DNA from 4 places in the Chryseobacterium tructae genome. Region 1 is predicted to be linked to each of the others. Evidence: riboswitches for the same ligand, from Rfam matches in the RefSeq annotation. Region 1 holds a riboswitch; each other region holds the start of a gene.
The links. A riboswitch is a leader RNA that binds a small molecule or an ion and turns the genes downstream of it on or off. The one in region 1 is predicted to bind cobalamin.

Region 2: another riboswitch for cobalamin. It lies ahead of metE (5-methyltetrahydropteroyltriglutamate--homocysteine S-methyltransferase); the one in region 1 lies ahead of QWZ06_RS24460 (TonB-dependent receptor plug domain-containing protein).
Region 3: another riboswitch for cobalamin. It lies ahead of prpB (methylisocitrate lyase); the one in region 1 lies ahead of QWZ06_RS24460 (TonB-dependent receptor plug domain-containing protein).
Region 4: another riboswitch for cobalamin. It lies ahead of QWZ06_RS18620 (T9SS type A sorting domain-containing protein); the one in region 1 lies ahead of QWZ06_RS24460 (TonB-dependent receptor plug domain-containing protein).

Annotation. Positions count from the first base shown of each region.
Region 1 covers NZ_JAUFQR010000003.1:161,541-166,546, reverse strand. Annotated here, with positions in the region: gene QWZ06_RS24470 (MbnP family protein) at 1-412, shown strand, start outside; gene QWZ06_RS24465 (cytochrome-c peroxidase) at 429-1,448, shown strand; cobalamin riboswitch at 1,579-1,765, shown strand; gene QWZ06_RS24460 (TonB-dependent receptor plug domain-containing protein) at 1,879-3,921, shown strand; gene QWZ06_RS24455 (YncE family protein) at 3,918-5,006, shown strand, end outside.
Region 2 covers NZ_JAUFQR010000001.1:2,578,697-2,583,702, forward strand. Annotated here, with positions in the region: partial or broken gene metE (5-methyltetrahydropteroyltriglutamate--homocysteine S-methyltransferase) at 1-1,894, opposite strand, end outside; cobalamin riboswitch at 1,869-2,001, opposite strand; gene QWZ06_RS12770 (Lrp/AsnC family transcriptional regulator) at 2,191-2,652, shown strand; gene QWZ06_RS12775 (hypothetical protein) at 2,748-2,990, shown strand; gene QWZ06_RS12780 (XRE family transcriptional regulator) at 3,437-4,228, shown strand; gene QWZ06_RS12785 (alkaline phosphatase) at 4,338-5,006, opposite strand, start outside.
Region 3 covers NZ_JAUFQR010000001.1:1,773,262-1,778,267, forward strand. Annotated here, with positions in the region: partial or broken gene QWZ06_RS08680 (bifunctional 2-methylcitrate dehydratase/aconitate hydratase) at 1-1,049, opposite strand, end outside; gene prpC (bifunctional 2-methylcitrate synthase/citrate synthase) at 1,084-2,238, opposite strand; gene prpB (methylisocitrate lyase) at 2,225-3,133, opposite strand; cobalamin riboswitch at 3,579-3,772, opposite strand; gene QWZ06_RS08695 (helix-turn-helix domain-containing protein) at 4,102-5,006, opposite strand, start outside.
Region 4 covers NZ_JAUFQR010000001.1:3,768,162-3,773,167, reverse strand. Annotated here, with positions in the region: gene dnaG (DNA primase) at 1-910, shown strand, start outside; partial or broken gene clpP (ATP-dependent Clp endopeptidase proteolytic subunit ClpP) at 1,022-1,703, shown strand; gene QWZ06_RS18620 (T9SS type A sorting domain-containing protein) at 1,834-2,949, opposite strand; cobalamin riboswitch at 3,027-3,216, opposite strand; gene QWZ06_RS18615 (esterase-like activity of phytase family protein) at 3,472-3,939, shown strand; gene QWZ06_RS18610 (esterase-like activity of phytase family protein) at 3,915-4,739, shown strand.

The DNA.
Region 1 (5,006 bases):
TAACGATACCCAAATGATGTGGGAATGGGGAGCCGGGTATCGTTTTACAAAAATTGAAGGCTTTTATGGAACAGATAACAAACAGATGTCCATTCACACCGGAAGTACCATAAAAGGATCGGAAGGAAACTTTACCCAGGGAGTAGATGCATATAGAGATGTCACTTTAGATCTTTCCCAACATGCGATTGTGGATAGCAAAGCGCCTAAAATTATTATTAAAGCAGATTTTGATAAACTGTTGACGGGGAAAATCAATACGATTGTATTGGTTACGGGAACAGGATCAGATGGCAATGCTACTCCGAATATTCATACTGCTAACCAAATGGTAAAATTTGTTGATAACCTCGGTGGAAACGGCTCAAGCGATATTTCCGGAATGTTTTCAGTGAGTGCTGTTGAAAACTAAACTTCTTTCTGCTGCAATGAAAAAAGGATTAAGCATTTTAGCCATTATTATTCTATTAATATCTTGTAATAACGATCGTTACGAACCTATTTCTGGCGATAATCCACAGGTCTCGCTCAATATTCCGTCTGGATTTCCGGAACTAAACAATTCGGTGAACTCTAACAGACCTACAAAATATGGGATAGAGTTGGGGGAAAAATTATTTAATGAGAAAAGGCTGAGTGCAGATAATAGTATTTCCTGCTCCAGTTGTCATATCCAGGGAAATGCCTTTGCAGATCATAATGCACGGGGAATAGGAATTCAGAATAGAGTAGGATTGCGAAATGTACCTGCTATTCAGAATATGTTGTTTATGAAGTTTTATAATTGGGATGGCAATATTCTTCAATTGGAAAATCAGCCATTGGTTCCTATTATCACTCATGAAGAAATGGGGTCTTCTATTCTGGAAGTGATAGGAAAAATAAGAGATGATATGATGTATAAAGATCTTTTTCGAAAAGCCTTTGGAGACGAAACCATTACTGCTGAAAGAATTTATAAAAGTATAGCCCAATATGAATACACTTTGATTTCTGCCAATAGCAAATATGATAAGGTAAAAAGAAAAGAAGGAGAAAATTTCACGGAAAACGAAGCATTGGGATATCAGACTTTTCAACAGAAATGTGTGAGTTGTCATAGTACAGAATTGTTTACCGATCAAAGTTTCAGAAATATCGGGTTTCCTGTAAATCCGGATACCAATGAAGCCGGACGGGGAAGAGTTACAGGAATCCCAGCAGATTATATGAGTTTTCGGGTTCCTTCTTTACGAAATGTAGAATATACTGCACCCTATGGAAGCTATGGACAATTCCCAACACTAAGAGCGGTTCTTGATTATTTTGATAAAGGAGTCTTATCTGCAGATAATCTTGATCCTGTTTTTAAAAATAATGGAAACAGAATTCCTCTCTCAGAACAGGAAAAGACCAATCTGATCCTATTTATGAAAACGCTGAGCGATCGTGAATTTGTGAAAAAATAATCATTGCTAAAAACAGAAAAATTCAACAAAAATTGATTGTCTAAATCCCGTCACATTATGGCGGGATTTTTCATGTTTACTGATTGATAATCATTTTATTCTGCATACCATCGTATCTGGGGGGAATTTTATATCTTTGCCGGAATTTGGTGAGCCATAATAAGCTCTTAAAAGGGAATCCGGTGAAAATCCGGAACAGACCCGCTGCTGTAAGCTCCGCACCAAAGTTTTTGAAGAATACATCCACTGTTTTTAGGAATGGGAAGGATTTCAAAAATGGAGTAAGTCAGAAGACCTGCCAGAAATAATAAACGTTTGACGCTTTCGTGGAATAAAGCTTAGGACAACAATGATTCTGTGCAGTGACAGCTGTGCTTTGTCGTTGCTTTTCTTATATCCATTAGCGTCATCATGATCCATGAATGAGCTAATGATAGCAAAACTAACTACATTTCAATTCCATAAAACTGTTTTCACGGTATTCGTGTTGACTTCTCAAATTCTATTTTCCCAAACCAGGAAAAAAGACAGTATTAAAGGAGAAGCCATAAAGACGGTCAATATTTACAAAAAGAACTTTAAAGAAATCTTGCCTGCGCAGGTCTTACAGGGTGAAGAGCTCGAAAGGCTCAACAGTCATTCTGTTGCTGATGCCTTACGGTATTTTTCCGGTGTCCAGATTAAAGATTATGGCGGCATGGGAGGTTTGAAGACGGTCAACATTCGAAGTATGGGAAGCCAGCATGTAGGTGTTTTCTATGATGGAATCCAGTTGGGGAATGCTCAAAACGGATTGGTAGATTTGGGAAGGTACTCTCTGGATGATCTGGAAGAGATCTCCTTGTACAATGGTCAGAAAAGTGAAATTTTTCAGCCCGCAAAAGACTTCGGATCATCAGGATCTATTTATTTGCAACCCAAAACGCCTGTATTCACAGGAAATAAGAAAACCAATCTTTTGATCAGAGCAAAAAGTGCTTCTATTGATTTATTTAATCCTTCTTTCCGTTTAGAGCAAAAGATTTCCAAAAGAATTTCAGCAAGTGTCAGTGCAGAATTCCTTCAAAGTGATGGTCTTTATAAATTCCATTATAGCAGGAAATATCCTAATGGAGCTACTGCTTCTGATACCATTTCCAAAAGATATGACTCCGACATTAAAGCAAAGCGCTTTGAAACTGCTCTTAATGGAACTTTAAATAACGGAAGCTGGAATATACGTGGGTATGGATATATTTCAAATCGAGGTATTCCGGCACCTATTGTGAAGAACCGTTTCAAAGCAAGAGGAGCAAGAATGCTTGATGAAAATTATTTTGTGCAGGCCAATTTCAGAAAAAAGCTGTTTCCTAAGCTTGAAACTCAGCTGAAGGCAAAGTTTGCTTATGATTATACTTATTTTAATGATACTGTATTGTCTCAGTCTGCGATGCCCGCCATCAATACTTATATTCAACGGGAGGTTTATCTTTCCTCTTCCAATGTATACTCCATCAATCCTAATTGGGATGTCAGTCTGAATGGAGATTTTCAGTACAATAATCTGGATGCTAATTTGTATAATTTTTCATATCCTACCCGCTATACTACGCTTGTAGCTTTAGCTTCTACCTATCAATGGAACAGGTTTAAGTTTTTAGGAAGCCTTTTAGGGACATTTACCTTTGAGGAAGTAAAAATGAATAAGCGCCCTGATGACAGGAGAGAATGGACACCCGCTTTCTTTATGAGCTATCAGCCGGAAGCAATACCAGAGCTGACCCTTAGAGCTTTCTATAAAAATATTTTCAGATTACCCACCTTTAATGACCTGTACTATACGAGTGTTGGAAATACCTATCTGCAACCTGAGTTTACTCATCAATATGACGTGGGGTTTACCTATCAGAAAAAATATGATCATTCCCTATTTAAAGGTCTTTATGTAAAAGTAGACGGCTATTATAACAGAGTAAAAGATAAAATTGTGGCTGTGCCAACCACCAATATGTTTCGTTGGATGATGGTGAACCTTGGGAAGGTTGAAATCATTGGAGCGGATGTAAACGTACAGGCTGAAATGATGTTGGGGAATGTGAAAATTAGACCATTATTATCGTATACCTATCAGAAGGCTCAGGACATAACAAATAATGCCGGAGAGAAAGAAACTTATTATGGAGAACAGATCCCTTATACACCATGGCATAGCGGATCCTTTACCCTAATGGCTGATTATAAAGACTGGAGCTTCAATTACAGTACAATCTACGTAGGAAAAAGATATGACGGGCAGCTGGATAATATTCAGTATAATTTTATTCAGCCTTGGTATACCCACGATCTTTCTATTCAGAGAAAACTGAGCCTGGCCGGACATCCTTTTAAAATCAATCTGGAAATGAATAATGTTTTTAACCAGTATTATGATGTGGTACTCAATTATCCTATGCCGGGAAGAAACTTCAGACTCACTTTAAACTTTAATTTATGAAAAAGCTAAATATTTATTTTCTGTTTTTGACATTGATTGCGCTTGTTTCCTGTCGTACCGATGATGTCATTATTCCTATGGAAGTTGTGGAAGGGCTTAACCCTGTTGAGAATACGGCAATAAAAGGATTCTATGTATTGAATGAAGGAAATATGGGCAGCAACAAATGCACTCTTGATTTTTTTGATTATACCAAAGGAACCTATTTTAGAAATATCTATTCAGAGATCAATCCCAATGTTTTAAAAGAACTGGGGGATGTAGGAAATGATATTAAAATCTACGGAAGTAAACTATACATTGTAGTTAATGTTTCCAATACTATCGAAGTGCTGGAGGCCAAAACCGCCAAGCATATCAAATCAATTTATTTACAGAATTGCAGATACATGACCTTTAAAGATGGAAAAGCATATGCCAGCAGTTATGCAGGACCTGTAGATATCAACCCGCTGGCTCCCAAAGGAAAAGTAGCAGAAATAGATACGGTATCCCTTACCATTCAGCGAACTGCAACAGTAGGATATCAGCCGGAAGAAATGGAAATTGTAGGGAATCAATTATTTGTTGCCAATTCCGGAGGATATATGGTACCAAATTATGACAGAACCGTTTCAGTAATTGATCTGAACACTTTTACTGAAAAGAAAAAAATTGATGTAGCCATCAACCTTCACCGTCTTAAAAAAGATAACTACGGAGATCTTTATGTGAGTTCAAGAGGAGATTATTATAATGTTCCTTCCAATTTATACCTGGTAGATGCAGCAACAGGAGTGATCAAGAAAGACTTTCATATTGCTGTGAGTGAAATGACCATTGTGAATGATAAACTGTATTACTATGGAAATGAATTCAACTATAACACCCATGCTTATGTAAAAACATTTGGAATCATAGATGTAAAAACCGAGCAGGTTATTTCCAATAAAATTATGGATAAGGAGTATGAATCAATCATTAAAACACCTTACGGAATTGCAGTAAATCCAATTACTGAAGACATCTATATGACAGATGCCCGAAACTATGTATCGATGGGATTTGTATACTGTTTTGATAAAAACGGACATTTTAAATGGAAA
Region 2 (5,006 bases), on a different contig from region 1:
ACTCGCGGTGAATGAATATCATAGACACCTGGACCAATCTCATTAGGATATTTGAAGTCTGCAAAAGCATGTAAAAGTTCCATCTGAGACCTTGAACATTCAATAGTAATCACATCAGCATCCATATCCGCAATATTCTTAATGATGTCATTAAATTCAGAATAACACATATGTGTATGGATTTGAGTCGTATCTTCTACTCCACTTGCTGAGATCTTAAACGCTTGCACAGCCCATTTCAGATAATTCTGCCAATCTGTTTTTCGCAATGGAAGACCTTCACGAATAGCTGGTTCGTCAATCTGGATAATTCTGATTCCCGCCTTCTCCAGATCCTGAACTTCATCGCGAATGGCCAAGGCAATTTGCTTACAGGTTTCGGAACGAGGCTGATCATCACGTACAAATGACCATTGCAAGATGGTAACAGGCCCTGTTAACATCCCTTTACCCATTGATTGGTTTGAGACTGAGCATATTGAGACCAGTATACTGTCATCGGTTCAGGTCTGGAGACATCTCCAAAAATGATTGGTGGTTTTACACAACGACTTCCGTAGCTTTGAACCCAGCCGTTTTTAGTGAAGGTAAATCCTTTCAATTGCTCTCCGAAATACTCCACCATATCGTTACGCTCATATTCTCCATGAACAAGAACATCAATTCCAATGTCTTCCTGCCAACGAATGGTTCTCTGGGTCTCTTCTTTTAATAAAGTATCATATTGCTCTGCAGTAAGCTCTCCTTTTTTAAATTTAGCTCTCCAGCTTCTCACTTCAGCAGTCTGTGGAAATGATCCAATGGTTGTTGTAGGAAATAATGGAAGTTGTAGTGCCTTTTGTTGCGCTTCCTTACGGATATTGAATAGATTTTTTCTTTGTGAATCTGCCTCTGTTACAGAATTTGCTCTTTGTTTTACACTTTCATTATGAATGAGTGAAGATGTTTTTCTGTCTGAAACCGATTGTTTATTCTCCTCAAAATCCTGAAGAATATTTTGATCTGAAGCTCCTGAAACTAATTCTTTAAGCGTTACTACTTCTTTTACCTTTTGTTTGGCAAAAGCCAGCCAGTTTTTGATTTCAGCAGTAAGGTCGGTTTCAAAGTCTAAATCGCATGGTGAGTGCAGTAAAGAACACGACGGAGCAATGAAAACTCTTTCAGAACCTAATTTTTCAATTGCTTTTTGGATGATGGATAAAGATCTTTCATAATCATTTTTCCAGATATTTCTTCCATCTACCACTCCAAGAGATAAGCTTAAGCTTTCTGGAGTAGAATGAAGGACATCTTCAAGCTGTTCAGGGTTTCTTACCAGATCAATATGCAGAACATTTACAGGAAGTGATGCAGCAAGGGGTATATTGTTTTTTAACCCTTCAAAATAAGTGGTTACAATGAATTTCAGCTTTGGAAATAGTCTTCTAAGTTCGGCATAAGCAAAAGTATACACTTCTTTTGCTTTTTCAGTGATATCTAAAGCTAAGAAAGGTTCATCAAACTGAATCCATTCAGCACCCTGACTTTGTAATTTTGATACAATCTCAATATAGACCGGAAGAAGATTGTGAGCAAGATCCAGTTTATCAAATCCTTCTTCTTTTTCCTTTCCTAAAAGTAAATAAGAAACCAAACCGATAATCACAGGTTTTGCATTAATTCCTGCTTGCTTTGCTCCTGCAAATTCATTGAAAATTTTATCTGAAGTAAGCTTGAATTGTTGATTTTTATAAAACTCAGGAACAATATAATGATAATTGGTATCAAACCATTTGGTCATTTCCATGGCGGTGATATCCAATCCGTCTTTCTGATAACCTCTTGCCATAGCAAAGTAAAGATCCAGTTCAGAATTGTTCTTTTTAAGAGCTACTTCATGATAACGAGTAGGAATCGCACCTACTACAAGGCTCATTTACTTACAGTTGCGCGACAGCTCGTGATTCTCACACGATTCCCTATTAATCTACCTTAAGTAAAACCTTTCCTGTTTGATGAAGATTGTAAAGAACTGATCTTTTAACAAAATTAACTTTGATAAAAGATTTTAATTTTGTGTAAAATTACTAATCCAGAATATATTAACAATAGAAAGGTTTTTATTCGGTTGAATAATCTTTTTAATTTTGTTTTTTTAGAATATAATTCTGTAAATTCGAATGATTTTTAAACTTAAAAGAATAATATTCTGTGGAACATCTCGATGATAAGGATATAAAACTGCTGAAATTGCTTCAGAACAATGCAAAACTGACAGTTAAAGAGCTTGCTAAAGAAATTAACCTCTCTCCTTCCCCCGTTTTTGAAAGAGTAAAAAGACTGGAGCAGGAAGGTTTCGTGAAAAGGTATGCTGCTATTTTAGATGCAGAAAAGCTTAACCGTGGATTTACGGTATTTTGCCAAATCAAATTAAAGATCCATGATCGTTCTGTAGGCTATGATTTTGTAAAAGAAATTCTGGAAATTGAAGAAGTGGCAGAATGCTACAATATTTCCGGTGATTTTGATTTTCTGTTAAAAGTTCAGGTTCGGGATATGAAACATTATCAGGATTTTGTATTTAATAAGCTCGGTTCTGTAGATTCTATAGGAAGTACACACAGTACATTTGTAATGGCTGAAGTAAAGAATAATCAGGGTTTGACTTTGTAAAATAAAAAAAGCCGCTCTATTGTTAGAGCGGCAATACTTTTTTAACTTTTAATGGGGTTGCTGATTAGCAAGTAGAACCACACTCTAATAATTTGATGTGGATTACACCATTAACTACACACTGTGTTTGGCATAAAGCGTTTCCTACAACGGTACCTACACCGCCGATAACTCCACCTACTGTAGATCCTACACCGGTAACAACACCTCCAACGATAGTACCTACTCCTCCAAGAACGCCACCAACAACGCCTCCTAGACCTCCTAGTAAACCTCCGATTGGATCAAGTAATCCTTCTCCTGAAATTGATTTAGTTCGTTTCTGTCTAGTTTTTTGAAATTTTTCATGATTAAAATTTTATATGATTAATACATAGCAAATATATGATAATTAATAATAAACTTATATTATTTTGAATAAAATAATTAAACAATTTTATCATTTAATATTTCGTTAATATAAATGGGTAATATTAAAAATATCGTTTTTATTTGTATCTGATTGATTTACTAAATTTTAAAAAACATATTTCAAATTTTAAATTTTAGAGTTAATATTTTCAATGGAAATGAACTTTTTTATGGTTAATATTTAATATTTGTTAAAATGAGGTTTTTGATCTCAAAAATGAAGGCTTAAGCCGGAAAAAAGAACGTCTTTTTAAGCTAGTTTCGTTAGCTTTAGTTAAGGAATGATAAAATTCTCCAAATTTTAGGGTAAAAACTGCTCTGATTATTGATAGCGGGGAGCAAAATTTGTATTTTTGTGGACATACTTCTATCAATGTCAATTTTTTCAAATAATATACGCTCTCTAAGAGCCAAGAGAAAGCTTTCTCAACAAAATGTAGCTGATGACCTTGCGATCTCCAGAGTGAGATATTCTAAATACGAAAATGGAATCTCGGAACCTCCTATGGAGCTTCTTATAAAAATCGCCAAGTATTTTCATGTGAGTATAGATTTGCTGCTATCAGTGGATCTTCAGAAATATTCAACAGAAGATATGCTAAAGCTTCCGGATAACAGAATTGTTCTTCCTGTAGCTGTAGATGATCTTGGAAATGACACCATAGAAATTATTCCACAAAAAGCTTCCATGGGATATTTGGAAGGATATAGTGATGTGGGATATATTGAAAGTCTTCAGCGTATTGCCCTTCCCTTTTTAAATAATGGAAAATACAGAGCATTTCCGGCAGATGGAGATTCGATGCCACCATTCAGAAATGGCTCCTATATTGTAGGAAAATATGTAGAGGGAATTGATGAGTTGAAACCTGGAAAAACTTATGTTTTCATTACTCAAAATGATGGGATTACCTATAAACGTTTTAAGGAAAATAAAGGAAATGCAATTTCTGTAAGTGCAGATAATTCTTTCTATGAACCCTATGATATTCCCTTTGAAGATATTGTGGAAATCTGGCAGTATGCTTCAGGAATTTTCCCTGAAGATTTTGAACCTGGAGATTATGAAAGCTATAATTTCAAGGAAATGTTCCGGGAACTAAGACAAGACATTAAAGAACTGGATAACAAAGTTTCTATACGCCGTAGAAAGTCTTCAAAATAAACGAATTGGTTACGTCATATTACAAAGCAAACAGGCTCTTCAAAATGAATTGGAGAGCCTGTTTTAAAACCAGCTAAAATGTAAAATATGATGTTAAAATACGTTCTGTTTATACAGGAGATGCTCTCAGCATGAGATCATGTAAATCTGTATTTTTAAGGTAGGGCTGTAGATACTGACTCCCTGGTCCATAGGCTGCCACTTCTACATAATCTCCTGAATGATCCATACTGATCCAGCCTACCGAATTCCGGCTTTTCTGAATTTCTGAATACAGTTTAAATGGCAGTTTTTTATAATTGTAAAGTCCTTCTTCTTTTTCCAATCCACTGTAGAAACTTTGCAAATGTTTGGCTTCATCATCATTCAAAACCAACATATTGGCTTCATATATCCAGTCTTTAATATCTTTAATGGAGTGATCTTTATGAATTTTATTCAGGATATACTCATTGGTGTATTGATAAGATGAGATGCTATTGAAGTTTTTTGTGGCGTCTTTTCCATAAATTGTTCCGGGATTGGCATTTCCATGATCTGTTGTGATAATTACCAGGGTATTTCCATCTTTTTCAGCAAAATCCATTACTGCTTTTACCGCTTCATCAAATGCCAGTTGATCATGAATCAATGCTGCAATATCATTGGCATGGGCTGCCCAGTCTACTTTTCCGCCCTCTACCTGAAGAACAAAGCCCTCCGTATGATCCTTCATTTGATTAATAGCCGCAGTGGCCATTTCTGCTAAAGTCGGTGTATTTCTAAATTCAGAAAGGTG
Region 3 (5,006 bases), on a different contig from region 1:
ATATTGAATACAATGGTCTCGGTCTGCCGGATTGTTGAGAGGACCTTTTTTATCGATGATACGAATCGCTGCTTCGTGAGTACGGATCGTAACCTTTTTGATATCATCGGTTGTTTTTCCAATCCCCTTCAAAGTTGTATGTAAAGTCATTGCAGCTTCTACAGCAGTTTGAGAATGGAACTCAGCCGGGAATGAAATTTTGAATAATACATTTTCCATAACGTAAGAACCATACTCTCTCTGAAATTTGAATTCATTTCCTTTGAAAGAAACGTCATAGAATCCCCATGTTTTTGCTGTTAAAGCAGATGGATAGCCCATTTCTCCTGTCTTTGCTATTAAGGCTAAACGTACTGCTCTTGAGGTTGCATCTCCGGCAGCCCAAGATTTACGGGAACCTGTATTGGGAGCATGACGGTATGTTCTTAAAGATTGTCCGTCTACAAAAGCTAATGAGACAGCATTGATGATCTCATCACGAGTTAAGCCTATCAATTTCCAACAACAGCTGTAGAAGCCAGTTTTACCAATAATACATGATCAAGACCTACTTTATTGAAAGAGTTTTCCAATGCCATTACGCCCTGAATCTCGTGAGCCATGATCATAGCTTCCAATACCTGTTTCATTTTTAAAGGCGCTTTTCCTTCTGCAATATTAGTTCTTGATAACCAGTCTGCTGTTGCTAAAATTCCACCCAGGTTATCTGAAGGATGTCCCCATTCAGCAGCCAGCCATGTATCATTAAAGTCTAGCCAACGGATAATAGCTCCGATATTGAAAGCAGCCTGAACAGGATCTAATTGAAATTGTGTTCCCGGAACCTTCGCGCCATGAGGAACAATTGTTCCTTTCACGATAGGGCCTAAAAGTTTTGTACAAGCTGGATAAGTTAAAGCTTCCAGACCACATCCGATCGTATCCAGAAGACAGTAATGTGCGGTCTTCCATGCTAAATCGTTTTTAATTTCATAGTTCAATACATAATCGGCAATATCTGTTAATACCTGATCTGGTTGTGGTCTTTCATTTGAAATGTGTGATGACATCTTTGTTTTATAGTTTTATTATTAGGTAATCTGTTTATTTTCTGTCTTGTAGAGAAATGTATTCTTTATTCTCCGGGCCTGTATAATTGGCACTTGGACGGATGATTTTTCCATCCTGTCTCTGTTCAACAATGTGGGCACTCCATCCTGTCACTCTGGAAATAACGAATAGCGGTGTAAACATGAGAGTGGGTACTCCCATTAAGTGATAGGATACGGCAGAAAACCAATCCAGGTTTGGAAACATTTTCTTTTCTTCCCACATGACGGTTTCTAATCTTTCTGCAATATTATAAAGCAACATATCTCCCGCTTCCTCAGAAAGTTCTTTTGCTACTTTTTTAATGACTACGTTTCTAGGATCTGAGATCGTGTAAACCGGATGTCCAAATCCGATGATGACCTCTTTGTTGGCAATACGCTGGCGGATATCAGCTTCCGCTTCGTCCGGTGAATTGTAACGGCTTTGGATTTCGAATGCCACTTCATTGGCACCCCCATGTTTTGGGCCTCTCAAAGCTCCGATTGCTCCTGTGATGCATGAATAAAAATCTGAAGCAGTTCCTGCAATAACACGAGCTGTGAATGTAGAGGCGTTAAATTCATGTTCAGCATAAAGATTAAGAGATATTTCCATTGCTTTTACCCAGGAATCGGGCGCTTTTTTACCATGTAAAAGATGAAGGAAATGTCCACCAATAGTATCATCGTCTGTCTCTACATTGATTTCTTTACCGTTATGTGTATAGTGATACCAGTATAAAAGTCCGGAACTGAATGAAGCTAATAATTTATCTGCAATATCTCTTGCTCCGGCAACATTGTGATCGTCTTTTTCCGGCTGAATGCTTCCGATAGCAGATACCATAGATCTCATTACATCCATGGGATGAGCAGCTGCAGGAATACTCTTTAAAATATTTCTTACAGAATGGGGTAGCCCTCTTAAAGACTTTAATTTAGCTTTATAATTTTTCAACTGGGCTCCGGTAGGCAGCTGACCATAGATCAAGAGATAAGCTACTTCTTCAAACTCTGCTTTCTCTGCCAGATCCAGGATATCATATCCTCTGTAATGAAGATCATTTCCACTTTTTCCTACGCTACAAAGCGCGGTATTACCTGCTGCTACTCCTGAAAGGGCTACGCTTTTCTTAGGCTTGAATGTTGGTTCGCTATTCGTTGACATTACTATTTTGTTTAAAAAGGTTATCTAATTTTTGTTCATAATTATGGTATCCAATGCTTTGGTAGAGCTCTTCTCTGGTTTGCATCGTGTCTAATACATGGGCCTGTGTTCCGTCTTTGCGAATGTGCTCATAAACATTGAGAGCCGCTTTATTAGCAGCACGGAAAGCTGAAAGAGGGTAGAGGATCAGTCCTACTCCTGCGGTTTTTAATTCATCAACAGTATACATGCTGATCATTCCAAATTCAGTGATATTAGCCAAGACGGGGATTCCTGTGGCATCTACAAATTTTTGATAGAAGCTTAAATCGGGAACGGCTTCTGCGAAAATAAAATCGGCACCAGCTTCTTTGTAGGCGGCAGCTCTTTCTAAGGTTTTTTCCAGTCCTTCATTGGCAAAAGCATCGGTTCTGGCTCCGATAACAAAGCTTTCATCGGTACGGGCATCAGCGGCAGCTTTCAATCGGTCTACCATTTCTTCTTTGCTTACGATTTCTTTTCCAGGACGGTGTCCACAACGTTTTGCTCCTACCTGATCTTCGATATGCAGAGCTGCTGCTCCCGCTTTGATTAATGACTTTACAGTTCTTGCAACATTAAAGGCTGATGGACCAAATCCTGTATCTACATCTACCAATAAAGGTAAATCGCAAACATTGGTAATGCGCTGAATGTCTATTAATACATCTTCCAGCGTGGTGATTCCCAAATCCGGAATTCCTAAAGATCCGGCAGCAACACCACCTCCAGAAAGATAAATGGCATTAAAGCCGGCTTGTTTCGCCAGTAATGCATGATTGGCATTGATGGCTCCAACAATCTGAAGAGGACTTTCTTTTTGCATAGCCTCCCGGAATTGGGCACCGGGAGACTTCCAGTTTTCATGTGTAGTCATTTTAATATTTATTGTTTAGTTGAATTTTGTTCGGTAAGAAAGAAGAGCTTTTATGCTGGGGTGAGGATGTAAAAAGAGAATGGTTAAAGGAAATCAGATGGGTTGTTGGTGAGCACAAAGACAGATATTTTTGAGAAATTCTGCATAATGAGATCTGTGATGTCATAGATCTGCTGCTCGTGGATACATAATTGTGATTGGTTTGGTACATCTTTTAACTTTTTACATAGATTAAACCCTATAAAAAGTTCTTGGTAAACTTCACGATGTTTTGTGAGAAAGAAAAATTACGGAAAGGGGACACGGATGAGTTACAGACCTGCAGAATAAACATATACTGTTCTGCTAGTATCTATCTCAAAAATTAAATAAGTTGATAAGCAATTTTATCACACAATTATCCATACCGTATCATACCTGACTATAAGCTTCAGATCGCGAAAGCATCGTCACTACGAAATAGGCAGGTCTCCTGACTTGTAACAGTTTTTATCATCCTTCCCATATACCGGAGCATACAGTGGATATTGATTTGATAAAAACCTTTTAGTGTTACTTACAGTTGCGCGACAGTTCGTGATTTACACACGATTCCCTTTTAATTCACAGCTAAGTGTAACCAATTTCGGTTGATAAAGAAGGTGTTAAGAACTCCTTGGTGGTAAATATAGCCATTTTATGAGAACGACAAAATATTTTATGTAAACAATAATTAATTTTAGGTAATGGGTTGATTGTGTTTTGTTTGTGAAACTTTGTTTTTTAATGATATGATAAAAATCAGTGTTTTCAAAGGTTTTTTTTATTACCAAATCGTTAACAAATACGGTTGAATATTAAATGAAATAAAATAAAGGATGTGTTTTATGGTAACTTTTTGTATCTGAAAATAGACCCATTAAGCCTAAAAAATTATAGATTTTGAAAAGGTCATTATCAGTAAATATGAACTGAAATCATTGAAGAATTTAATGAGTCAGTCCATTGGTATTTCTAAGCTTACTTGGGATTAAATTGTATTTTCTCTTAAATGCAGCCGAGAAATGTCTTGGGTTTTTATATCCAATAATATCAGAGATCTCGTTAATATTCAGGTTTCCTTCAAGAAGCATTTTTTTCGCTTCTTCCATTTTCAGATCGTTCCAGAAGTTGAAAACGGTAGTTCCGAATAGTTCTTTAAATCCTTTTTTCAGTGTAAATTCGTTTGTTCCTACCTGATGGGCAAGGTCTATTAATGAACAGTTTGTACTGAGATTATTGATAATAAAGTCCCTCACTGCATATATTTTTTCTTCATCTTTTTTAAGTAATGATGAGTTGGAAGAGTCACTTTTGAAAAGCTGTTCCAGTTGTAAAAGAAGCAATTCAGCAACTTTAGCTTCCAGATAAATTCTTTTAAAAGTCCCTTTTCGGTCACAATGGATGATGTCGTTTAGAATCTGATACATTTCCAGGCTGATGCGGTTATGATCCGGATTGATGAGACATGAGTGCTGTTTTTCAATCGCATTTCTGAAGGTATTGAATAAACCGGAGTCTTCGGGAAGGAATTTTTTAAAAAAGTTAGGAGCCAAATTGATTTCCAGGATCTGCATTTCCTGACCGTCAAATTCCATCTGACCGGACATCTGATTTGCATAAATAATGTTGTGCTGGTAGCTGTCAAAACACACTTTACTATTGAAGTTTTCCGAAAGGGCGGAACTTTTTCCTTTTAACGAAAAATGCATTTCAACACTATCGAAATCGGCCTCAAAATACAACAGTATCTTATTTTCTAAAGAAACATTTCCAAAACCGATATGCACATTCTCGAAACAGATCTCATGATAAAAGCCACTTCCATAAGGTGGTTTCAGGTAGGTGATGCACT
Region 4 (5,006 bases), on a different contig from region 1:
AGAAAAATACATTGAAAATGAAGCGATGGATTTCATCGACTTTAAAGCGGAAATTCTGTTGCGGGATGTTGGAAATGATCCTATCAAAAAAGCGGAGGCCATCCGTGATATCGTGAAATCGGTTTCCTTTGTGCAGAATGCACTGAAAAGAGAAGTTTATCTGAAGGAAGTTTCCAATAAATTCGGACTGTCTGAGCAGAGTCTTTTCAATGAATTAGATGTTCAGAAGCAGATTACCCAGAATCAGACGCATCATGTTCAGCAGCAACAAAAGGAAAAAGCAGCTCCAAAGTTGGAGATTGTTCCTTTAGATAAGGAAAAAGAAGATCCTTTCTTATTTGATGTCCTGTTTATGGAGAATAAATTGGTAGATCATATGCTGATGTTTGGAGATATCGTTCTTAAAAGAAAAAGTGAGAATAATGAAGAGTATCAGATTACGGTCATTGAAGAAATTCTTCATCATTTTGAGGAAGAACAATATATATTTTTAGTTAAAGAAAATGAAATCATTATCAATCAGGTAAGGGAAGGGATTCAGAAAGACGAGCTGAGAAGTGGAAACTTTTTTGTATCTTTTATGGATGAAGAGATTACTACAAAGGTTGTAGATGCTTTGATGCCGCTGGATGAACTGGAAAACTGGGCTTCCAGAAATATTTATCCGCCTAATTATGGTGATAAAGTTGCAGATCAGATCCAGGGTGATGTTTTGCTACATAAATACAGATATATTGATTATCTGATTACAGAAACAGCGAAAGAACTTGATCAATACAGCAGTACGGATGATGTAAAGTATTATGAGCTGATTAAAAAGATTACTTTATTGAAACAAGCTTCTATCAGACTCAGTAATATTATCGAATATTCCCCAATCAAGGGAATCTATGCAGGTAGAAAAAGATAGTTTAAAGACAAAAGGATTCCGGATTCTGTGACAAAAAGTCCTATAAAATTTTAGGAATAAATATTGTAATTTAAACTTTGAAAATATTTTAAAATAATACATAATATCAATATGGACATTAAAAAAGAATTCAGAGATTTCTCTGTAAAACATTTAGGAAACAACGGTTTAGCTACCGATCAGTATATGGGAATGTATGGCCCAACGAACTTAACTCCGTACATCATGGAGGAAAGAAGATTAAACGTTGCTCAGATGGACGTTTCTCTCGTTTGATGATGGACAGAATTATCTTCCTTGGAACAGGAATTGATGATCAAGTAGCGAACATCGTTACAGCTCAGCTTTTATTCTTGGAAAGTGCAGATCCTTCTAAAGATATTCAAATCTATATCAACTCTCCTGGTGGTAGCGTATACGCAGGATTAGGTATTTATGACACAATGCAGATCATTAAGCCGGATGTTGCGACAATTTGTACAGGAATGGCTGCATCAATGGGAGCTGTATTATTGGTTGCTGGAGAAAAAGGAAAACGTTCTGCGCTTAAGCATTCAAGAGTAATGATTCACCAGCCTTCAGGAGGTGCTCAGGGAGTAGCTTCTGATATGGAAATCAACTTAAGAGAAATGCTGAAATTAAAGCAGGAGCTTTATGACATCATCGCTCACCATTCAGGACAAACTTATGAATGGGTAGAGAATCTTCCGACAGAGATTACTGGATGACTTCTGAAGAAGCTAAGAGCTACGGAATGGTAGATGAGGTTCTTCAAAGAGCAGAGAAAAAATAATTGATTGTATGATCATATCGAAAAACGCATCCCAATTGGGATGCGTTTTTTGTTTTAGTCACGAATATATATCTTGAGCAAAATAAATATGAGGAATTAAACCACAATTGAAGACGTGATAATCCCCTCTCTACTTCTTTACAATCTTATGAACGGTAGAACCATTCTTAGTCTTAACCTCAACCCAGTATACTCCAGTATTTAAAGATTTAACATTAATCTTCGTTGTTGGGGAAGTCATCACTTTCTGTCCTAAAGAAGAATAGATATTCACTTCTTGGATGCTTTCAGATGTTTCAATCTGAATAAAATCACTTGTTGGATTTGGGTAAATGCTGAAGGAAGCTTTTTTATTGACTGAAGCCACAGATAATGTAGCATTGCTTGCCTCAGTAGGAGTGAATGGTCTTCTTTCACCGAAGCTTAATCCCAACCACGTATTGTTGTTCAGTTGAATTTGACTAAGATTAGTTTTTTTCTGCCAGCTTGAAAGGTCTTTTCCTGTATATAATTTCCAGTTTCCAGCTCCTGAGCTATTTCCTGAGAAGCTATTTAATGATAAACTTGAAACCTGGTTATTATTGGAGGTAAAATTGAAATAGGAAGCGTTTGACTGAATCAGTTGCAGAGCTTGCTCCGCTGTTATGCTGCCATTATATTGAATTCCAAAAACAAAAGAATTGGCATTGCCATTAGCATTATGGGTTCCAAAATCTACAACAACAAGACTTTTATGAGTTCCAGTTCCAATCCAGTTGGTAATTTGAGATGAGGTGTACCATTGAGAACTGTAGGCAGGTACCGGAGTTGATGGAGGAGTATCTATTTCATCAATACCATAGGAAATACCAAACCATAGCCCGTCTGTTAAATTAACAGATCCTGGGCCATTATTGTTATTAGACATATTTTCTGCATTTGGCCCAAACCACGGAATCCAATAATCATCGGTGCTTGGTGTATGGTGGTTGTAGGCAAAACTGTACATATACCCTGAAAGAATATCAGCTTCCATTTTAGGTTCTGCCGAAATGATAGCATTGATCATGTCTTCTGCCTTTAAATTATCATCATCAAAACGGTAGCCCCAGGCATAAGAGGTAGGAGTATTGTTGTCATTAAAATCGGCAATGAAATAGGCTTTTTTAGAACCGGTTCCTACCCAAAACTTAATGTCGTTTTCTGTGAATTGGGCAAAGAAAAACTGCGTACAAAGCAGTAAGAAAAAAAAATAGATTTTTCTCATAATATAATTAAATTAAAGTTTTATTCCCGAAACTTATTGATAGGAAATGAAGACATACGATATGTCCATATCCTAAAACTAAATGTCTATTTAAGGTAGGTCTCCTGGCTCGCATCCTATAGCTAACCTTCCCAGGCAAAGCCCAGTGGTATAATGAAACTATAGGAATAAACAGCTTACAGTTGCGGGTACAGCTCAAGATTTGGATAATATTCTCACTTGATTCCCTATTATGAACAGTGTTCAACCTTAAAGAGGACAAATATATCACATAAATTTTTGATATCTGTTTTGTGAATTATAGATTTGTTTCTAGTCTTTTTGAAAATTAATTGTATTATTTAAAAATGAATTTTATTGATTGATAGGATATTGGGTATAAATATTTACTTTTTTAAGTTAAAATAGTGTTTTTGTTGTTTATATTGAATTCATCTTTAGATTCTATTGTTAAAATACAATTATCATTATATTCAAGATCAGTTTATAATCAATTTATACTTTCGCGCCATAAAAGTTAATATGAAAAAACTACTATTATCTGCTTTGATGATGACTGCATTATGGTCATGCAGCAAAGACGATGACACCAATGTAAATAACCAAGACATTAATTATTCTAAACTTCCACAGGAGTTTCCATTTACGAAATTGGCAACGATAAATGGTGTGGATGTAATTAATGGCGGATTCGGTTCCGGAGCAGCAGCTCATCCTACGAGAAAAGGAGAGTTTTATGTCATTACAGACCGTGGTCCGAATACAGATTATCTGAAAGGGAAAAAGTTTTTAACCCCTGATTTTACTCCTACCATTATGCATTTTAAAATTAATGCAGACGGAAAAATAGAGGTTATCAAGTATATTAAGCTTAAAAATCCAGCAGGAAAACCCATTACAGGGCTTCCAAATCCTGTGGGAATGGGCAGTACAGGTGAAGTAGCATATGATGCAGCAGGAAATGTTTGGGCACAGATAATTATGGTTTAGACAGTGAAAGTATTGTGGCAGCAGCAGATGGGACATTCTGGGTATCCGATGAATACGGTCCGCATATTGTTCATTACAATGCCGATGGAGTAGAGCTTGAAAGAATAAGCCCGATTGGTGTAAATACAGGAAATAGAAAATTACCTGCCGTTTTGGCGAAAAGAAGAGCCAATAGAGGGATGGAAGGACTTTGTATAACTCCGGATGGAAAAACATTAGTAGGAACCATACAATCTATGATGTTTGTTCCTTCAAAAGCTTTGGCAACCAATACAACCTTAACGAGGATCGTTACTTTCGATATCACCACCGGAAAAACAAAGCAATATCTTTATAAACAGGATGGCGGAGCTTCCGACTCAGTTTGTGATATTACAGCATTAGGTAATAATGAATTTCTTGTTATTGAGAGAGACGGTAATTTTGGAACACAAAGTGGAATTAAAAAAGTGTACAGAATTAATCTAGCTGAAGCCACAGATGTAAACGGAACTGATCTTGCAGCTGCAGACGGAATGCTGGTCAATGGAAAAGCTCTGGAACAATGTACATGGGATGAGCTTACCAAGGCAGGGATTAAACCTGTTTCTAAAAAATTAGCAGTAGACCTGGTGGCTAAACTGGGATATGAACATGATAAATTCGAGGGAATTGTTTATTTAGGAAATAATAAACTGGCTGTTTTCAATGATGATGACTTTGGAGTAGTAGATGATGGGAACGGAAATCCTAAAGCAAAAATACTTCCTAAAACCGGGAAGGTAGATAAAGGAACTATGTACGTAGTCGATATTCAATAATTAGATTTTTTTTAAAGGAAAACGGCGGGATTTATTCCGCCGTTTTTTATTGGATATCATTTAAATGGTTCAATAGAAGTATTTTACTCCAAAACTTAAAACGGAAACAGTGGAATTCTTGAGAAATCTAAGCTGTAAAATGGTAAGAAAAGTTGTGTAGAGATTCTTCCTTCGTCAGAAATCGAAGATTCGACGTAGTCAATGACAAACTGTATGTCTTTTGCTCTAAAGTGAATGCTTAAAGAACCTATTCAATAGAAACGGGCT